One region of the Sodalis sp. RH16 genome, then DNA from elsewhere that is predicted to be linked to it. Evidence: predicted binding sites of a transcription regulator. Region 1 holds the regulator's gene; the other holds the start of a gene.
The links. Region 1 encodes Fur, which represses iron uptake genes when iron is present. Its sites were predicted from a motif close to ATAATAATGAGAACNACTATCAA; they were not measured.
Positions count from the first base shown of each region.

Region 2: a site for Fur is predicted at 3,196-3,218, ahead of fhuF (siderophore-iron reductase FhuF). Genes of this name have one in related genera too.

Region 1 is NZ_CP178737.1:3,292,122-3,299,595, reverse strand. It holds gene ACL2XJ_RS15200 (alpha/beta fold hydrolase) at 1-245, shown strand, start outside; gene ybfE (LexA regulated protein) at 381-680, shown strand; gene fldA (flavodoxin FldA) at 850-1,365, shown strand; gene fur (ferric iron uptake transcriptional regulator) at 1,696-2,172, shown strand; gene alsR (transcriptional repressor AlsR) at 2,702-3,589, shown strand; gene alsB (D-allose transporter substrate-binding protein) at 3,610-4,548, shown strand; gene alsA (D-allose ABC transporter ATP-binding protein AlsA) at 4,601-6,133, shown strand; gene alsC (D-allose ABC transporter permease) at 6,145-7,092, shown strand; gene alsE (D-allulose 6-phosphate 3-epimerase) at 7,102-7,474, shown strand, end outside.
Region 2 is NZ_CP178737.1:1,341,627-1,349,100, reverse strand. It holds gene ACL2XJ_RS06155 (alpha/beta fold hydrolase) at 1-284, shown strand, start outside; gene ACL2XJ_RS06150 (LysR family transcriptional regulator) at 475-1,389, opposite strand; gene ACL2XJ_RS06145 (SDR family NAD(P)-dependent oxidoreductase) at 1,523-2,281, shown strand; gene fhuF (siderophore-iron reductase FhuF) at 2,374-3,102, opposite strand; gene fhuD (Fe(3+)-hydroxamate ABC transporter substrate-binding protein FhuD) at 3,228-4,118, shown strand; gene fhuB (Fe(3+)-hydroxamate ABC transporter permease FhuB) at 4,115-6,088, shown strand; gene ACL2XJ_RS06125 (TonB-dependent receptor) at 6,272-7,474, shown strand, end outside.

The DNA.
Region 1 (7,474 bases):
TATGGGAAAACTATCCGGCGCTTATCGGCTGGAAGGAAATACCGCCCTGGGACGGGCCGGTATTATTTATCCGCGGCGGCCTCTCCCCCTATGTGAAGGAGGAGTACAGCGAAGCCATCCGGCGGCAGTTTCCACGGGCGCGGGCCCACGTGGTGGCCGGCGCGGGCCATTGGGTGCATGCCCAAAAGCCTGAAGCGACGCTGCGCGCCGTTGTGCGGTTTCTGGCGGATTCCCTGGGGAGCTAGCCGCGACCGGCCGGTTTACCCATCCGGCAGTGTTAATCATTGTCGTTTATCACCGGGGTGGGGTAATATGGCTTGCTATGTTTACCGGCAAGGACTTACCCGCCCGCTTTTGGATGCACAATCCCTTCACGACTTATGGCAAAAGAACAAACGGACCGCACCACCCTGGATTTGTTTATCGATGAAAAACGCCCGGGGCGCCCGAAAACCAACCCGCTTTCCCGTGATGAACAATTGCGAATCAATAAACGCAATCAATTGCGCCGGGACAAGGTGCGGGGTCTGCGCCGGGTTGAGTTAAAAATCAATGCGCAGGCGGTGGCTGCATTAAACGAGCTGGCTTTTCAGCACGCTCTCTCCCGCAGCGAGCTGATTGAACAAATCCTGCTGGCCGAATTGGAACGGCATCAGGATGCCGCCGGCAAGGAAGATTAAGGCCGGGCTCGCCGTCCGGGACCGGAAAAGACCGGCTTTTGCGATAAAACTCCGGTTGAACGAGTTTCTCCCGCTGTGAGGGTCTGCTATTATTGCACGATTATTTCCCGAAAAGCCGGTTGATCGTCTGGTAAACCATATCCTTAATATTTAAGAGGTTTTCAAATTCATGGCAAGCGTAGGCATTTTTTTTGGCAGTGACACCGGCAATACCGAAAATATTGCCAAAATGATTCAAAAGCAGCTGGGCGCCGATGTTGCCGAAGTGCATGACATTGCCAAAAGCAGCAAAGAGGACCTGGAACAATTCTCCACCCTGCTGCTGGGCATTCCCACCTGGTATTACGGCGAAGCGCAATGTGACTGGGACGACTTTTTCCCCACATTGGAAGACATTGATTTCACGGGAAAACAGGTAGCGCTGTTCGGCTGCGGCGATCAGGAAGACTACGCCGAATATTTTTGTGATGCCATGGGCACCATTCGCGATATCATCGAACCCCATGGCGCCACCATCGTGGGTCATTGGCCTACCGCCGGCTACCATTTTGAAGCATCGAAGGGTCTGGCGGACGATAAGCATTTTATCGGTTTGGCCATAGACGAAGATCGCCAGCCAGAGCTGACCAATGACCGCGTGGACGCCTGGGTAAAACAAATCAGCGCCGAACTCAAGCTCGGCTGAGCCGCCGCCGGGTTTCCCGGCTAAACCCGTGCCGTCCATAGCGTTGACGGCCGGTTGAAGCTGTTGATATATAATTCCTTTCAAATCGATAGATACAAGTTTTTAACTTTCATCCACAAAGCAGTACAATAGCCTGGCGGTTAGACCGATTTTAATGAAATGTGATAAAACTTGCCTCACCTTAAACAGACTATCATTGTAAAAAGGCCGCGGTTTTCATTTTACACAGGCAGTCCTATAATGAGACGGCGTTACATTTTTCAGGCCGACCATTGTTATAGGCTACATTAGCCTACAATCAAATTATCAAAGCAACAGGACTAAACCCGCATGACTGACAATAATATTGCATTGAAGAAGGCCGGCCTGAAAGTCACACTTCCCAGACTTAAAATTCTGGAAGTGCTGCAAGATCCGGAATGCCATCACGTCAGTGCGGAGGATCTCTATAAAAAACTGATCGATATGGGTGAGGAGATTGGTTTAGCCACCGTTTATCGCGTACTGAATCAGTTTGATGACGCCGGGATCGTCACCCGCCATAATTTCGAAGGCGGTAAATCCGTTTTTGAACTGACGCAGCAACATCATCACGACCACCTGATCTGCCTTGATTGCGGCAAGGTCATTGAATTTCGTGACGAGTTTATCGAAGCGCGCCAACGGGATATCGCTAAAAAACACAATATCAAACTCACTAATCACAGTTTATATCTTTATGGCCATTGTGAAGTCGGCAATTGCCGTGAGGATGAGACCCTGCACGATCATGATGTTGACGAAGCGGTGCACAGCCTTAAAGAGTAACCATAGCGACACCGGGCATCGTTCAAAGCTTGAAAACCACTGCTGAAACGGGTGGTTTTGGTTATTCCGCAAATTGCCGATGGCACCTGGACTGATGCCGCCCCGTTTCTTATCCCGCTGCCGTTGATTCTTTCACTCCATTCGCTCCTCAGCCCCTTCATGCCGGCCAGGCGGCCACAGCCCGTTGAGCCTGCGCCGTGGAATCGCATCAGCAAAAGAAACTTCACGAATTAAAATTTATTATAAATATTTAAAACAATCACACACCCATCAATTCTCATTCCTGCTGTTCAAATCCACAAGCGAAAAAGAATCTTCGCTAAAAATACATGTTACCTATTGTATTACAATAATATTTTATTCGTAAGGCTTCGGTGTCGTTTCCACGGCGCCATGAGCAATGTCCGGCATTACTTTTACAAAAAGCACCAACTTTATAAATTATTTTAAAACGTGAAGTATGCTGCATATTTGTTATGCATCCTATGTTGATATAGTGCCGTCAGCAATGATAATCAGAGAGCTGAAAATGACTGAATCGGAACTGAACGGCGCCATGCCCCGAGGTATCGGCATCGCTCCCTATCTTCGCATCAAGCAAGAAGGGATGACCGAAAATGAAAGCCGGATCGTGGAGTGGTTTTTAACGCCAGGCAATCTTAGCCATATTTCCGGCATTAAAGAGGTGGCGCAAAGCCTCGGCATGTCGGAAGCCATGATTGTCAAGGTGTCGAAAATTCTGGGCTTCAGCGGTTTTCGGCAGCTTCGCAGCGCGATTGTCGAATATTTTGATCATGCGGATCATGATATTACCGCCGAACTGTCGCCGGATGACAGTCCGGAGGATCTGGTGAATAAGGTGTTTAACCTCACGGTACGCACCATCGTTGAAGGACAGGCCATTGTCGATGCGCAGGAGATCCAGCAGGCCGCCCGCTGTTTTTTCAATGCCCGCCAGCGTGAACTCTATGGCGTCGGCGGCTCGAATTCAATTTGTACCGACGTTCAGCACAAATTCCTGAAAATCGGCCTGCGCTGCACCGCATTCCGCGATGCCCACCTGATGATGATGTCGGCATCCCTGTTACAGCCCGGCGATGCGGCGCTGGTGGTGTCCCATTCGGGCCGCACCACCGATCTCAAGCGGGTGGTGGAAATTGCCAAGGACAACGGGGCGAAAATTATTTGCATTACCCACAGCAGCAATTCAGCCATAGCGCGGCTGGCGGATTTCAACATCTGTTCACCGGCCCCGGAAACGCCGCTGCTGGGCAGGAATGCCTCGGCCCGTATTCTGCAATTGACCCTGCTGGATGCGTTTTTTGTTTCGGTAGCCAGGCAGGATATTGATTTAGCTAATAAAAATTTGGAAAAAACCAGTGCCATTACCCAGTACCTGAAGCGTGATTATAAATAATTCTCTCTTGGAGATAAAAAATGAATAAATTCATTAAATTTGTCGGCAGTGCGGCCTGCGGGTTGATGTTGTCCACCGTGGCGGCCCGGGCGGCAGCCGATTACGCCGTCGTATTGAAAACCCTGTCCAATCCCTATTGGGTGGAAATGAAACAAGGCGTTGAGCAAAAGGCAAAGGAGCTGGGTGTAACCGTCGATATTTTCGCATCACCCTCCGAGGGGGATTTTCAATCGCAATTACAGCTGTTCGAGGATTTGACCAATAAAAATTATAAAGGCATCGCCTTTGCGCCTTTATCTTCGGTAAACCTGGTTATCCCGGTGGCCAAGGCCTATCAGCAAGGCATTCACCTGGTGAATCTCGATGAAAAAATCGATATGGACAGCCTCACCAAAGCCAAAGGCAACGTGGAAGCCTTCATTACCACTGATAACGTTACCGTCGGCGCCAGCGCGGCCAAATACATTATTGGCAAACTGGGTAAAGACGGCGGCGACGTGGCCATTATTGAAGGCAAGGCCGGCAATGCTTCCGGTGAATCGCGCCGTGTCGGCGCCACCCAAGCGTTCAAAGCCGACAGCAATATCAAACTGGTCGCCAGCCAGCCGGCGGATTGGGATCGCATCAAGGCGCTGGATGTCGCCACCAATGTCCTGCAGCGTAATCCCAAGCTCAAGGCGTTTTACTGCGCTAACGATACCATGGCAATGGGGGTAGCCCAGGCGGTGGCCAATGCCGGACAAACCGGACATATCCTGGTGGTGGGCACCGACGGGGTGCCGGAAGCCCGTAAGATGGTTTCCGAGGGAATGATGACCGCAACCGTAGCGCAAAACCCGGCGGAAATCGGCGCCAACGGCCTCGCTATTTTGGTGGACTCGGTTAAATCCGGAAAGCTGATAGCATTGAATGCCCAGCCTAAAATTGTCACCGTGGATTCAATATTAGTGACGAAATAATCCCGACAAATAGCGATTAAATCTGCATAACATGCATACGCCGGAGAGTGATATGACCGCGCCATATATTAAAATGGAAGGGATCGCTAAAAGTTTCGGTCCCGTGCAGGCATTAAAATCCGTTGATTTTGAAATCTTCACCCATGAAATACATGCGTTATTGGGAGAAAATGGCGCCGGCAAATCAACCCTGATGAAAATTCTCTCCGGCATTTATGAACCGACGGCGGGTAAAATCACCATTGATAATATTGAATACAATAGACTGGATCATAAAATAGCCGCAAAGCTGGGTATTGGTATTATATATCAGGAGCTGAGCGTTATTGATGAACTTACCGTGTTGGAAAATCTGTTTATCGGCCGATTGCCGGTTAAAAGGACCCTGGGATTTAATCGGGTAGACTGGCAGGAGATGCGGACCAAAGCGGCCATCATGTTATTGCGGGTAGGATTAAAAGTCAGGCTGGATGAAAAGGTGCGTAACCTTTCCATCAGCCAAAAGCAGATGCTGGAAATCGCTAAAACCTTAATGCTGGATGCGCGGGTTATTATTATGGATGAACCCACCTCTTCATTAACCTATAACGAGGTGGATTATCTTTTCCTGATAATGAATCAGCTGCGGCAAGATGGCACTGCCATCGTCTATATCTCCCATAAGCTGAACGAAATCCGGCGGATCTGTAACCGGTTCACGGTCATGAAAGACGGCAACAGCGTGGCCTCCGGACGGGTCACCGACGTTACCAATGACGATATCGTTCGGATGATGGTGGGGCGGGAACTGCAAAACCGGTTCCGCGCCATGAAGGAGAGCGTCGGCGTGGAGGATGCCGACACCATTTTTGAAGTCTGCGATATCACCAGCAAAGACAAACGCCGGGTGAAACATATCTCCTTTACGGTGAAAAGAGGCGAAATCATGGGGTTTGCCGGCCTGGTGGGCTCTGGCCGCACGGAATTCATGAACTGTATTTTCGGGGTGGAGCCCACCAGTACCGGCCGGGTTAAGCTGCATAACGTGGAAATCACGCCCTCGTCGCCCCTGGACGCCTTGAAAAAAGGCATGGGGTATATTACGGAAAGCCGACGCGAAAACGGATTTTTTGAGAATTTTTCCATCGCCCAGAATATAGCCATCAGTAAAAGCCTGAAAGATGGCGGTTTCAAGGGCGCCATGGGTTTATTCAACCAAGAGCGCGAGCGCGAATTAGCTGAGCAGCAAAAAGAATTATTGTCTTTGAAATGCAGTTCGGTGGATCAAAATATCACTGAGCTTTCCGGCGGAAATCAGCAGAAAGTATTGATATCAAAATGGCTATGCTGTGAACCGGAAGTTATTATTTTTGATGAACCCACCCGTGGTATAGATGTCGGCGCCAAAGCGGAAATTTATAAAGTGATGCGTAACCTGGCTGCTACCGGCAAGACTATTTTAATGGTCTCTTCCGAATTACAGGAAATATTATCTGTTTGCGATCGCATCGCCATATTCTGCGAAGGGCAACTGGCCAATATTCTTGATAATAACGAATCTATCAGCGAAGAGGATATCATGAAATGGGCGCTACCACAAAATTAGGGGAAATAAAAATGGATAAGTCCAAGTTCAACTTCCAGAAATTTTGGGATCAATACGGCACCTTTTTTATCCTGGCCATTATCGTTGCGATCTTTGGTTCTTTATCCAGTGAGTATTTTTTAAAAGCCAATAATATCACTCAGATTCTGGTGCAAAGTTCAGTTACCGTGCTTATCGGCATGGGGGAATTTTTTGCCATACTGGTGGCGGGTATCGACCTGTCGGTTGGGGCAGTATTGGCGTTGTCCGGCATGGTAACGGCAAAATTGATGCTGGCGGGCCTTGACCCTCTATCGGCGGCGCTGATCGGCGGAGTGTTGGTGGGCGGGCTGCTCGGGGCGATTAATGGCTGTCTGGTGAATTGGACCGGCCTGCATCCGTTTATCATTACCCTTGGCACCAACGCGATTTTCCGCGGCGTCACGCTGGTTATTTCCGATGCCAATTCGGTTTATGGCTTTTCATTCGGTTTCGTTAATTTTTTCGCCGCCAGTCCATTAGGGATCCCGGTCCCGGTGATCTTTGCCTTGTTGATTGCCGTCATCCTGTGGTTCATCACCGCCCATACCCGTCTTGGCCGCAACATTTACGCCCTGGGGGGGAATAAGAATTCCGCCTTCTTTTCCGGCATCGATGTCAAATTCCACATTCTTATCGTATTTATCATTTCCGGCATCTGCGCCGGGCTGGCCGGCGTGGTGTCGACCGCGCGCCTGGGGGCGGCGGAACCTCTGGCCGGTATCGGTTTTGAGACCTATGCCATCGCCAGCGCCATCATCGGCGGAACCAGTTTTTTTGGCGGCAAAGGGCGGATTTTCTCCGTGGTTATCGGCGGTTTGATTATAGGTACCATCAATAACGGACTGAATATTCTACAAGTACAAACGTATTACCAATTAGTGGTCATGGGGGGATTAATTATCGCCGCCGTGGCATTAGATCGGCTGATCAGTAAATAGGGGCCCGATATGAAAATTTCGCCTTCTTTGATGTGTATGGATTTAAGCAATTTTAAAGAACAGATCGAATTTATCGATGGTCACGCCGATTATCTGCATATCGATATCATGGACGGGCATTTTGTGCCCAACCTGACGCTGTCGCCGTTTTTCGTCGAGCAGGTAAAACGCCTGGCCACCAAGCCCATGGACTGCCATTTGATGGTCACCAATCCCGAGGATTATATCGAAACGCTGGCCGCCGCCGGCGCCGGTATGATTACCCTGCATCCCGAAACGCTTTCCGGCCAGGCGTTCCGGGTGGTGGATAAAATCACTTCCCTGGGGCTAAAGGTGGGTTTTATCCTGAGTCCGGAAAGCACGGTGGAGGTCATGAAATATT
Region 2 (7,474 bases), 2.0 Mb from region 1:
TGCGCGGCGCGCCGGAGGCGAAAATAGCCTGGCCGAAATATACCAGTCAGGAAGATATTTCCGGGGCTGTCGCCGGGATCGTATCCCCCGCGGTCATTATTGCTGGCGAGCTGGACCGGGTTGAAACCGTTGCGGTGTTGAAAACCGAATTGCTGCCGCTTATCCCCCATGCGCGGCTGCATGTGTTGCCGGGAACGGGGCATCTTTCACCCCTTGAATCCCCTGCCGAGATTGCCGCGATCATTCGTGGATTTGTCGAATGCTTATCCCTTTCGGGGCGATAGGAGCATCCATCTTTTATCTAATGCGTTGGCCTTTGCTATGGCTTGTTCCCTGCAGCCATTCGGCCACGTCGGCCCAGCGCCATAATGGCGATATGCCTTTTAACCGTTGAACGGGGGAGGGAGGGAACCCGCAAATATTTCCCTCGAGGTCGTTGAGAAGTGATTTGATATTTTCGCCATAATGCGTCTGTCAGCGCGAGGGCGGGGCGATGGCCTGCCCGATCAATTCCGCCAGCCAGTCCATAAACACCCGCGCGCGTCGGGGCAGATAATGGCGATGGGCGTACAGCAACGAGACGTCCATAGAAGGCGGCGGGTAATCCGCCAGGATGGCAACCAAACGCCCGGCGGCTACATGTTCGCTCAAGCCGATGGACGGCGCCTGAATGATCCCCAGGCCGGCCAGACAGGCGGCGTTATAGGCGTCGACATTATTTACCGTTACCATGGCCGGCAGCTCCAGGTCCACCGGCTTGCCTTGCCGCAGGTAGGTAAATCCCTCGGCCCGGGTGCCCAATACCGACACGTAATGAACCAGATAATGCCCGGCAAGCTCTTCCGGGGTGTGGGGGGTGCCGTGGGCGGCCAGATAGGCCGGACTGGCGCAATTTATCATCGGCAGTTGACCTAAGCGGCGCGCGACGTGGGTGGCATCGGTTAATTCACCCACGCGCAGTACGCAATCAAACCCCTCACGCACGATATCCACCCTGCGGTCGGTGCAGCTGATCTCGATTTGCACCTGCGGGTGCCGTTGCATGAATTCCCCCAAATGCGGCAGCACCAGGGAACGGGCGAAGCCGGCGGGCATATCGATACGCAGGCGCCCGGTCAGCACCAGGCCGTCCTGGCGAAACAACCCCTCCAGTTCGTCCATGTTCGACAACATATCCAGGCTGCGCTCATACAGTACCAACCCATCCTGTGTCGCCCTTACGCGCCGGGTGGTTCGATGCAGCAAGCGGGCGCCCACCAGGGCTTCCAGCAGCTGGATATGTTCGGACACCGTTGACTTCGGCAGTCCCAGGCTCTCGCCGGCCTGGGTAAAACTCGACAGTTCGGTTACCCGCACGAAACTGCGCAGCAGCTCCAGTTTGTTTACCATCGATTTAGCTCGCTATTGTTCTGTCATAGCGAACAGTATTTCCGGTTTTGGCGGATTTATCTATCGCTGTCCGGCTAATAAACTGTTATCCGAGCCATAATAATGTATTCACCCATTAGCGGGAGTAATAACCATGAGTCATAAAATTGCATTGATCACCGGCGCCAGCCGCGGGCTGGGCAAAAGCATCGCGCAACATCTGGCCCGCCAGGGCGTTGATATCATCGGCACCTATCATAGCAAGGCCGACGAGGCGCGGGCGCTGGCGGACGAGATCAAACAGGCTGGCGGTAAAGCGGCCATGGTGCAGCTGGATGTAGGTGAAAGCGCCGGCTTTGGGGAATTCGCCGCCAAAGTGGGGCAGGTTTTATCCGCTGAATTTTCCCGCAATCAATTCGATTTTCTGGTCAATAATGCCGGCGTCGGTTTGCATGCCGCTTTTGCACAAACCACTGAGGAGCAGTTTGAACTCATGTTCAAGGTTCATCTAAAAGGACCTTATTTCCTGACCCAGAAATTGCTGCCGCTGATTGCCGACGGTGGACGGATCGTGAATATCTCCTCCGGCCTGGCCCGTTTCTCATTCCCAGGTTCATCCGCCTATGCCGCCATGAAAGGGGGAGTGGAGGTGTTAACGCGCTATCTGGCCAAGGAGTTGGGGGATCGCGGCATCAGCGCCAATACTCTTGCCCCCGGCGCCATCGAAACCGACTTCAGCGGCGGCATGGTGCGGGATACGCCGGAAATAAACCGGCAGATTGCGTCAGCCACCGCCCTTGGTCGGGTAGGGCTGCCGGATGATATCGGCGCCGCGGTGGCCTCATTGCTGGCGGAAGGCAACGGCTGGATCAACGGCCAAAGAATCGAGGCTTCCGGCGGTATTTTCCTGTAAAACCGCTGCATTGTTCCGTTGAACCTGACCCGCATCTGTAAAACCGTTGCGTTATCCAGGGAACTTGACCGGAATCTGCAGCTGCGTACCGGTTAATTTCCTCGACAGGTCCTGCGCTGCCGCGCTTCCACCAGTGGGCAACCGGGGCAATATTCCAGACCGGCGAGCTTATAGCGCAGGCAGCACAGGCGGCGGATGATTTTCGGCGGTCCCGACGGCTGCGGTATTTCCCGCATCGGCTGATAGAGGCGGTTGGGGGCGCCATCCGGCAGGGTGCGCGCCGCCAGAAAATCGTCAGCGCGGGTAATGTCCGCCCCTTGCTCTTGCGCCATGGTGAAACCGTGCGCCAGACGGATGCCGGCATTATTCCAGAACAATCCCGGCTTGATGCCGGCTAGTCGGCTAAATGTCTGGCACACCGGCGCCAGATGGCGGTGGATCAAGGCATCGAACCGGGCCGGACCCGTCGGCGCGGCGCAGCCGTGATCCGCCAGGATAAACCGATCCGGCACCGCGTTTTCGGACTGGGTAAAGCGGATATCGTGCGGCAAAAACGGCAATTGCCAATCGTAAAGCATATTGATACGCGCCCAGGGCGCCAGCAAAAGAGCAAAGTACCACTGCGACCAGATGGAGATCACCGCCGCCGGGTCTTCCCCCTCATATTTTTTCAACAGCGGTTCAACCACTGCCTGCGCCGTTTCCGGCGCACATAAATCCAGTGCGCTATAAACTTTTGTCTGCGCGGGCGCCTCAAGTAAAAAGCTTTCCGTTATCTCGGCGGCGCACGCCCGGCCAGGCATTTTTTCGTCAGGATGCATGTGTTTCCTTTGTTGATTTAAACCAAGGGAAAGGCGTTCAGGCAGGCGAGTTGCTTGCAGTCACTCTCCGAATGCGCATAATAGGCGATTAAAATCGTAATGATAACTATTAATATTTAAATTTTATGCAAACTCATGATGAGTACCGCCGCCGGCTGCTTATGGGCATGATGACCCTGCCCTGGTGGTTTTCCGCCGCCATTGCCGCCGATGAAAAGCTCGATCCTAGGCGGATAATCGCCCTGGAATGGCGTCCCACTGAGTTATTGCTGGCCCTCGGCGTCACCCCGCAGGCGATTGCCGACGCCCCCAACTACCGCAACTGGGTGGTTGAACCCCCGCTGGCGCTATCGGTGAAGGATGTGGGATTGCGTACCGAGCCGAATATGGAAGCGTTGCAACGCCTGCGGCCCTCGCTGCTTTTACTGACCAAAGGCTATGGTCCGGCGGCGGAAAGCCTGGCGTCCATCGCGCCGGTGATGTCTTTTCCCGTTCAGGAAACGCCGGGACTGCCTTTCACCACCGCCCGGCAGGATGTGCTGGCGCTGGGGGAGTACTTGGGCCTGGCGGATCGGGCCCGGCAACATCTGCAGGTTGTTGAGGAACAACTGGCCCGAACGCGCCGGCGGCTGAATTCCGTTGTCAGCCGTCCGGTACTGCTGTTCACCTTTCTGGACAGCCAGCACGTTATGGTGCTGGGTAAAGGCAGCATGTTCCAGGAGATCATGGATCGGGTCGGTGTGACCAACGCCTGGCATGGAGAAGTCAACCGCTGGGGCAGCGCAACCGTGGGTTTTGAACAATTGGCCGGATTAAAGGATGTTCGCGGATTGTGCTTTCGCCGCGGCGATGAAGATCCCCTCGACGATGTCGTACTGTCGCCGCTCTGGCAGGTGATCCCCTTTGTGCGGGAGCGGCAATGGCAGACTGTCCCGGCGGTGTGGTTTTTCGGCGCCACCATCGCCGCCATGCGGTTTTGCCGCCTGCTTGAGCAGTCTCTGGTGAAAACGGCATGAGCGCCAGGACTTCGCCTTATTCTCCGCTGCTGATTTTGCTGCTGGCCTTGGCCGCATTGGCGCTCACCGGTCTGAACCTGACGCAGCAGCTGCCGGTGGATCTTTGGCGGCAGGCCGCCTGGCAACCTCATGTAGATAACATCGACGAGATGCTGTTTCATTACAGCTTGCTGCCGCGCACCGTGCTGTCGTTGCTGGTGGGGGCCGGCCTCGGCCTGGCGGGACTGTTGTTTCAGCAGATCCTGCGCAATCCCCTGGCTGAGCCCACAACTCTCGGGGTTACGGCGGGAGCGCAATTGGGACTGACCGTCGCCATGCTTTGGGCACTGCCCGGCGGCGAATCCACCCGGCAATTGGCCACTATCCTCGGCGCGCTGACGGTGGGCGGACTGGTGTTCGGTGTCTCGTGGGGGCGGCGCCTGTCGCCGGTCACCCTGATTCTGGCGGGCCTGGTCCTGGGGTTGTATTGCGGATCCGCCCGCAGCCTGCTGTCGCTGCTTAACTATGAACGTCTGCAAGGCATTTTCCTCTGGAGCAGCGGCATGCTCAATCAGCAGGACTGGAGCAAAGTGAGCTTTTTATGGCCGCGTCTGGTTATCGGACTGGTGCTGGTATTGCTGATGCTGCGGCCGCTGATGTTGATGGGGCTTGACGACGGTATCGCCCGTAATCTGGGCCTGGGATTAATTACCGCCCGTGTCGGCGGCCTGGGCATCGCCATTGTCCTGAGCGCATTTCTGGTCAACGCCGCCGGCAATATCGGCTTTATCGGTCTATTCGCGCCGCTGCTGGCCCGGATGCTGGGGGCGCGCCGCCTGTTGCAACGGCTGTGGCTATCCTGTTTGTTGGGGGCGTTGCTGCTGCTTTTCAGCGATCAGATGATGATCATGCTGGCGCGCCGGTGGCTTGACATACCCACCGGCGCCGCCACCGCGTTGCTGGGGGCGCCGCTGCTGTTATGGCTGCTGCCCAGGCTGCGCAACAGCGTTGCCGGTCCTGAGGACGGTACTCAGCATCCGGGCCGCGAACGGCGACTGACCTGGATCGGGGCGGTTTGGGGTGTGGGGTTGCTGTTGCTGCTTGCCGGCCTGGCGCTGGCGCTGGGGCGTGCCGACCATGGCTGGTATCTGTCGCTGGCGGAGATGTGGCGCTGGCGCTGGCCGCGGGTGCTGGCGGCGGGCGCGGCTGGGGCCATGCTGGCGGCGGCGGGCGCCCTGATCCAGAAAATGACCGGTAATCCCATGGCCAGCCCGGAAGTACTGGGCATCAGCTCCGGAGCGGCGCTGGGCATCGTGTTGATGCTGCTGCTGGTGCCGGGAGACGCTTTCGTCTGGCTATTGCCGGCGGGTAGCCTCGGCGCGGCGGCGACGCTGCTGCTGATTATGCTGCTGGCGCAGCGCGGCGGGTTTTCCGGCAGCCGCTTGCTGTTGGTGGGTATCGCCTTGAGCACGCTTTTTTCCACGCTGCTGACGCTCATGCTGATCAGCAACGATCCGCGTATGGCGTCGGTCCTGACCTGGTTATCCGGATCCACCTACAAAGTCAGCGGCGCCCAGGCGCTATGGACCGCTCTTATCGCGGTAATATTGCTGGCGGCCACCCCGCTGCTGCGCCGCTGGCTGGCATTGCTGCCTCTGGGGGGCGCTACCGCCCGATCCGCCGGGGTGGCGCTGAAACCGGCCAGGGCGGCCATTTTGCTGCTGGCGGCGGGACTGATCGCCGCCGCTACCCTCAATGTCGGCCCGCTGAGTTTTGTCGGACTCATGGCGCCGCACATGGCGCGGTTGCTGGGATTTCGCCGGCCGCTGCCGCAGTTAGTGGTGGCCGGGTTGCTTGGCGCCATGCTGATGATCGCGGCAGACTGGTGCGGCAGGATTATTCTCTTCCCCTACCAGATACCGGCCGGTTTGCTGGCAACCTTTTTCGGCGCCCCCTACTTCATTTATCTCTTGCGCAGGCCGGCGGGGTAGGGCGTGCCTGGCGCAGCACGCAGGATGGATCGGACAGAACGTTTTTCACTCGCCGTTAAAAAGTTAATCTGACGCAATGATCCATTAGTAATATAAATAATTGCTTGCAAAAAAAATGGCGTTACGCATAATCATGAACTCTTATAAGAATCATTCTCATTATTGTTTGCTTAAGGTTTGCACATGCGTACTGCCGTTGTTTCAACTCCCGCCCCATCGGGGGCCCTGCCGCGTTTGCTGGCTGTGATTATCGGTGCCGCTTGCGGGACCACGATGTTGCCGGTATTTGCCGCCACGACGGCGGATACAACCTCCACAGCGACCTCTACCACCGCCGCTTCCGCGTCGAAGGGAGAGACCATGACCGTGGTGGCATCTCCCAACAATGAATTCAGGGCCGGCGGCGACCAACTGGTACCGGCGTTTTTGGATGGCCCTATCGCCAACGGCGGACGTGTGGGATTTCTCGGACAGCAGGATGCGAGCAACGTGCCCTTTAGCGTGGTGGGCTTTACCTCCAAGCTGATGCAGGATCAGCAGACCCGCTCCATCAGCGACGTGTTGCGTAACGATGCCTCGGTGCAAACCGCCTACGGCTACGGCAGTACTCAGGAAATCTTCAATATCCGCGGCTTTAAGCTCGCCAGTGAAGATATCTCCTATGGCGGGCTTTATGGCGTGCTGCCGCGCCAGTTCGTCGCTACCGAGATAGCGGAGCGGGTAGAGCTGCTTAAAGGCGCCAGCGCATTTCTCAACGGCGTACCGCCGGGGGGCACCGGCGTGGGGGGCAACATTAATATCGAGCCGAAACGCGCCGGCGACGAGCCGCTGAACCGCGTTTCGCTGGACTATACCTCCAAATCACAAATTGGCGGCTCTTTTGACGTGGCGCGCCGTTACGGCGATAACAACCAGTGGGGCGTACGGGTCAGCGGTGTGCACCGCGAAGGCGAAACGGCGATTGACGATGAAAATCGCCGCCTGACGCTGGGCACCATCGGCCTGGATTATCGCGGCGATCGTTTCCGCGCCTCGTTGGATGCGGGCGCTGAAAAACAAACCATTCACGGCGCCCGTTCAGTGGTCTACACCACCGGCCTGGATGAAATCCTCAAGCCGCCCTCCGCCACCACCAATTACGGCCAGAAATGGGCTTTTACCGATACCGAAAGCCAGTTCGGCGCCCTGCGCGGCGAGTATGATTTAACCAACGACTGGACGGTCTATGGCGCGGTGGGCGGCAACCACACCCATGAGTACGGTTCCTATTCTTCCCCCACACCCTTTGACGATAACGGCGACGCCACCATGGGCCAGATGAGGGTGCCTTATTTCAGCGACAGCTTCTCCAGCCAGGCGGGCGTGCGCGGCAAATTCGACACCGGC